One region of the Pseudoalteromonas sp. AS84 genome, then DNA from elsewhere that is predicted to be linked to it. Evidence: predicted binding sites of a transcription regulator. Region 1 holds the regulator's gene; the other holds the start of a gene.
The links. The regulator NrdR, encoded in region 1, represses ribonucleotide reductase genes. The targets are predictions, from matches to a motif close to AAACACNANATNTNGTGTTT.
Positions count from the first base shown of each region.

Region 2: the regulator NrdR is predicted to act here: its motif matches at 1,926-1,945, upstream of nrdA (class 1a ribonucleoside-diphosphate reductase subunit alpha).

Region 1 is NZ_JBBMQY010000008.1:167,899-171,063, reverse strand. It holds gene WNY79_RS10750 (riboflavin synthase) at 1-349, opposite strand, end outside; gene ribD (bifunctional diaminohydroxyphosphoribosylaminopyrimidine deaminase/5-amino-6-(5-phosphoribosylamino)uracil reductase RibD) at 377-1,501, opposite strand; gene nrdR (transcriptional regulator NrdR) at 1,666-2,115, opposite strand; gene glyA (serine hydroxymethyltransferase) at 2,484-3,165, opposite strand, start outside.
Region 2 is NZ_JBBMQY010000005.1:231,069-234,233, forward strand. It holds gene nrdA (class 1a ribonucleoside-diphosphate reductase subunit alpha) at 1-1,806, opposite strand, end outside; gene WNY79_RS08000 (HAD-IA family hydrolase) at 2,215-2,895, opposite strand; gene ubiG (bifunctional 2-polyprenyl-6-hydroxyphenol methylase/3-demethylubiquinol 3-O-methyltransferase UbiG) at 2,895-3,165, opposite strand, start outside.

The DNA of each region.
Region 1 (3,165 bases):
GAGCGTTTGCTGTAATGCTTGTAATAGTTGCTATGCCATCAACATGGCCAGACACTAAATGACCGCCCAAACGCGATACAGGTTGCATGGCTTTTTCAAGATTCACCGTTTGCCCTAAAGCATAGTGAGCAAAACCGGTTAAACCAATCGTCTCGTTAGATAAATCAGCACTAAAACCGTCAATATGTTTATCAACTACGGTTAAGCAAACGCCATTGGTTGCAATGCTGTCGCCTAGCTTTACGTCTTTCATATCAAGATCAGCACTTTGGATACGAATGGCTAAGTCGCCTTGTTTTTTTTGTAATAAAGCAATTTTGCCTGTGGCTTCTATTATCCCAGTAAACATAGCGCTACTCTTTTTTATTAAGTGATTTTAATGAGTTTTTAACGCGGTGATACGTAAATCGTCACCAATGCGCGCACATTCATTAAATGTTAAATCAACGGTGTTTTGCATACTCGTCAATTCAGGAAAATTAACTAAACATTTTGCATCATGGCCCATTAATTTAGGCGCCAAATAAAAAACAAACTCGTCAACTAAATCAAGCTCTGTCATTTTACCAGCAAGTGTTGCCCCAGCTTCAAGCCAAACATTATTAAAGTCTAGTTGCCCAAGCTTTTCTAAAACAGCCTGTAAATCAACTTTGCCATTGCTTTCACTTACTTCAATATGTTTTACAAAATGCGGCCATTGCAATGATTTATCAACCTTAGTCGTAAATATTATTACATCACTTTGGATTTTAAATAAAGCAAGGTTGGGCGTTAAACGGTTTTGAGAGTCAATTATAACACGCACGGGCTGGCGAAGCGGTAAATTGGTAGGTAGCGTGCAAGGCAACTCGCTTAGTCGCACATTAAGTTTAGCATCGTCTACTAACACGGTGTCGGCACCAGTTAAAATAGCGCAACTTTTCGCTCGGTATAATTGTACGTCTTGGCGAGCAGCTGGACTTGTGATCCACTTACTTTGTCCATTTTTAAGTGCTGTTTTACCATCTATACTTGCTGCCATTTTACAGGTCACATAAGGTAAGCCTTGCTCCATTCGCTTAAAAAAGCCAACGTTAAGTGCGCGTGCTTGTGATTCAAGTAATCCGTAAGCAACTTCAATACCGGCATCGCTCAGTATTTTAAGGCCTTTGCCCGCAACCTGTGGGTTTGTATCAACCATAGCGGCAATTACTTTTACAACGCCCGCCTTTTTTAAGCCTTCAGCACACGGTGGCGTACGCCCATAATGACTGCAAGGTTCAAGCGTTACATAAGCCGTTGCACCTTGTGCATTATTACCCGCTATCGCCAGAGCATTTACTTCTGCATGGCCTTGACCTGCTAATTGATGAAAACCCTCGCCAATTATTTGATTATTTTTAACTAATACACAGCCAACATTAGGGTTAGGCGTGGTAGTAAATTCGCCTTTTTTGGCAAGTTCTATGGCGCGTGCCATATACATTTCGTCATGTTCGGTAAAAGTAGTTTGGCTTTGCATTGTTATACCAATTGCGTTAAATAAGTGTTCTATTATAGCGCTAAGAAGATAGCGTAATAACAAGGCGAAAATTATGACATATAGTTATTCTATATAAATAATTTTTAACGCAGTGAGTGCGCTATTTAATGCGATAGAATGATCATGTTTTAATAAAATTGGTATTACTCCCCTAAGCGGGCAATCTCTTCGCCAAATTCGCGTATATCTTCAAACGAGCGATAAACAGAGGCAAATCTTACGTACGCTACTTTATCGAGCTTTTTGAGGGCTTCCATAATACATTCACCCACCAAATGGCTTGAAATTTCTCGCTCACCCGTTGCGCGTAGTTGCGATTTTATTATATTCACTACTTCATCTACTTGCTCTGTGCTCACTGGGCGCTTTTCGAGTGCGCGATTTAAGCCATTTAATAATTTATCTTCGTTAAATGGTTCACGGCTGCCGTCTTGTTTAATAACACGAGGCATAACCAGTTCAGCGCCTTCAAATGTAGTAAAGCGCTCGTGGCAGTCGTTACACTCACGACGCCTGCGAACTTGATGGCCTCCGCCAACAAGGCGTGAATCAATAACTTTAGTATCTTTTGCGGTACAAAATGGACAATGCATAGCTCGGTACTTCCGTTTTAAAACAAAAAAGACCGCTAAATAGCGGTCTTTTATCTTAGCAAAAAAATAGGGCCTGTTGACCTTTCAGGATTAAATTTGTTCTATCTAGGGGCGATTTAATCGCGGCGCGAGGTTTGTAACCTAGTGGGCTAAGTAAAAACCGAGCAACAAAGAGTAAATCGCCCCTAGAACGAACCCGAGGGCAGTGCATGTTTGGCATTTATGCTGCGTTATCGCCTATTTGTGTGGAGTAACCACACTACATAGACTCTGCCTTGCCTAAAAACCAAACATACTACTGCAAATTAAACCTCGAAAGATAAACAGGCCCTTAGCCTATGTGATCTAAATTACTGCTGCTTATGCAATTAAGCGTAAACAGGTAATTTTGCACAAATTGCTTTAACTTTTTCTTTAACTTGCGCCTGTACAGATTCATCAGTGATGTTATCTAGTACGTCACAAATCCAGCCAGCAAGCTCTTTTGATTCTGCTTCTTTAAAACCACGGCGAGTAATTGCAGGAGAACCAATACGCAAACCAGATGTTACAAACGGTGAACGTGGATCGTTTGGCACTGAGTTTTTATTAACTGTGATGTTAGCGTTACCAAGGGCTGCGTCTGCATCTTTACCAGTAATATCTTTGTCGATTAAATCGAGTAAGAATAAGTGGTTTTCAGTTTTGTCAGATACGATTTTGTAGCCACGTTCTTGCATAACTGCGACCATTGCTTTTGCGTTTTTAACAACTTGTGTTTGGTATACTTTAAACTCTGGTTGAAGTGCTTCTTTAAATGCCACTGCTTTTGCTGCAATAACATGACATAAAGGACCGCCTTGGCCACCAGGGAAAACAGCGCTGTTAAGCTTTTTGTAGATTGCTTCGTCGCCACATGCAGAAATAATCAAACCACCACGAGGGCCTGCAAGTGTTTTATGCGTAGTTGTAGTTACAACGTGTGCATGAGGAACTGGGCTTGGGTAAACGCCTGCCGCAATTAAACCCGCAACGTGAGCCATATCAACAAACAGATAAGCACCGATTTTG
Region 2 (3,165 bases), on a different contig from region 1:
TAGTGTATCCCAGTCAAGATGAAGTGGCTCATCACAAATTTTATCTAAATCACGTTTGTACGTATCTGTTGGCATAATGCCTTGAGAGTACGTTGTTTCGTTAAACTTAGGACATGCGCCACGCTCTTTAGCAAGCTCGTTTGATGCCTTCATTAAGTAATATTGAATAGCTTCAAAGGTTTTATGTGTTAATGCATTTGCGCTACCATCTGAATAACGCTTACCGTTTTTAGCTAGGTAGTAAGCGTAGTTAATTACGCCTATACCTAACGTTCGACGACCCATAGTTGCATTTTTAGCCGCCGGTACAGGGTAGTCTTGGAAATCAAGTAAGTTATCAAGTGCGCGTACTGCAAGTTCAGCTAGCTCTTCAAGCTCATCAAGTGATTCTATTGCACCTAAGTTAAACGCAGACAGTGTACAAAGGGCAATTTCGCCTTCTTCGTCATTTACGTTGTTAAGTGGCTTAGTTGGCAATGCAATTTCTAAACATAAGTTAGATTGGCGAATTGGCGCAACTTTAGAAATGAATGGGCTGTGTGTATTACAGTGATCAACATTTTGTAAATAAATACGACCTGTACTTGCACGTTCTTGCGCAAACATAGAGAAAAGCTCAATGGCTTTAATACGTTTTTTACGAATAGACTCGTCTTGTTCGTATTTTACGTAAAGTGCGTCAAACTCAGCTTGGTCTTCAAAAAATGCATCGTAAAGGCCAGGCACATCTGATGGGCTAAATAATGTAATGTAGTCATCTTTAATTAAACGAGAATACATTAGTTTATTAAACTGTACGCCGTAATCAAGGTGACGAACGCGGTTGTCGTCTACACCACGGTTATTTTTAAGTACAAGTAGGTTCTCTACTTCTAGATGCCAAAGCGGGTAGAACAAAGTTGCAGCGCCGCCGCGTACACCACCTTGCGAACAACTTTTAACGGCTGTTTGAAAGTGCTTATAAAAAGGAATACAACCTGTATGGTACGCTTCGCCGTTACGAATATGGCTACCTAAAGCACGAATTCGACCAGCGTTAATACCAATACCTGCGCGTTGTGATACGTATTTAACGATTGCAGACGATGTAGCGTTAATTGAATCAAGGCTGTCGCCACATTCAATTAATACACACGAGCTAAACTGGCGAGTAGGCGTACGTACACCTGACATAATTGGCGTTGGTAGAGATATTTTAAATAATGATACCGCGTCGTAAAAACGTTTGATGTAATCAGTACGTGTTTCACGTGGGTAGTCTGAAAATAAGCTTGCTGCTACTAAAATATATAAAAACTGTGCACTTTCGTATATTTCACCCGATACACGGTTTTGAACGAGGTACTTGCCTTCAAGCTGTTTTACAGCTGCGTAGCTAAAGTTAAGATCGCGAGAATGATCAAGGTATGCATCAAGCTCGTCTAATTCTTGCTCTGTGTAATCTACTAATAAGTGAGCATCGTAGCGTTTATCGCCAACCATTTTTGTTACGTGGTCAAATAAACGTGGTGGTTCAAATTGACCATACGCTTTTTTACGTAAATGGAATACAGCTAAACGTGCAGCTAAGTATTGATAATCAGGCGATTCTTTTGAAATCTGATCCGCTGCTGCTTTAATGATGGTTTCGTGGATGTCTTTGGTACGAATACCGTCGTAAAACTGAATGTGCGATTTTAATTCAACTTGCGAAACCGAAACGTTATTTAAACCTTCGGCGGCCCATTCAATAACGCGATGGATCTTATCCAGATCAAGTGGCTCTTTGCGCCCGTCACGTTTGCTTACAGATAACTGTTGGTTCATTTGCCTGTATTCCTTGGGAATTATGTATTTTGACCAATGCTTTATACCTCGCCGAAGCAAGGTACATACTCATTTATTATAGGTTTCACCGTATTGGCGAATTTAATTGAATAACATTTGGCCACAATATCTGGTGTTGTTCAATTTAGAGATCACAAGATAGTGTGGTCTGAGTTGTTTTGCAAGGGACATAATTGCCCCTATTTGTGGATAACTTTGGGATAACGCATTTGTGTTAGTAGACACTCACCTTCGAACAATCATTTAAGTTGAAATATGCAAAAATCAACTAATGATCTGCTAAATTTACGCATTTTAAAAATAAATTTTGACTGCTTTTTTTATCAGCAAGCTTTGTGTGAAAACTAACACAATCACAATATATAGTGTTTAATAATTAACATGACACTATATATGGTTAAAACCGTCAATTGGACTTAGCCAGTTAAAATTGGCTTCCCAAGCTATCGCTTCATCTTTACTTGGGATGTAACCCCAAAGAGCCGTTGCGGTATGCATACCTGCCGCTTTGCCTGCTTGTATGTCTCGCTGCGCATCACCAATGTATAAACAGCGCTTTGGTTCTACTTGCATGAGCTTTGCACAGTGTAGCAGTGGTAAAGGTGATGGCTTAGCTTCAGTTAAGGTGTCGCCACTTATTACTACACTGGCATTTTTCAATGCGGGAATAGCTGCCACTAAAGGATCGGTTAAAAAGCCAGGCTTATTAGTCATGATCCCCCATTTGATCTTTTTCTGATCAAGGGTGATAAGTAACGATTCAACACCGCTGAAGCAATGCGTGTGCTTTGCTATGTTTGCAGCGTACTCGTTAACTAATTGCTTTATAAGCTCGCTTTGGTGTTGTTTGTCCCATAATTCTTTAAAACCAGCCTCTAATAATGCGCCTGCGCCGTTAGATGCCGCGGGACGGTATATATCACTACTAACAGGTTCTATTTCATTGCTAATAAGGACTGCGTTTAAAGCGGCACCTAAATCATCAGCGGTGTCGAGTAGGGTGCCGTCTAAATCAAATAAAAATGCATCGTACTCTATAAGGGGGTGGGGGGCTTGAGAGTTAGCCATTAAGCTAACTTCTCAAAATAAAGTATGTAATTTACGCTAACGTCACTATTGAGCGTATATTGCTTTGATAGTGGGTTATAAGAAAGCCCTGTACTTGCACGGACTTTTAAACCGGCTCGCTCTGCCCATGCAATAAGCTGTGCAGGTTTTATAAACTTTTTATGGTCGTGTGTACCTTCAGGTACCATTTTTAAAAGTTTTTCAGCGCCAACAATGGCGTATAAATATGCTTTAGGTGTTTTGTTAAGGGTTGAAAAAAACACATCCGCG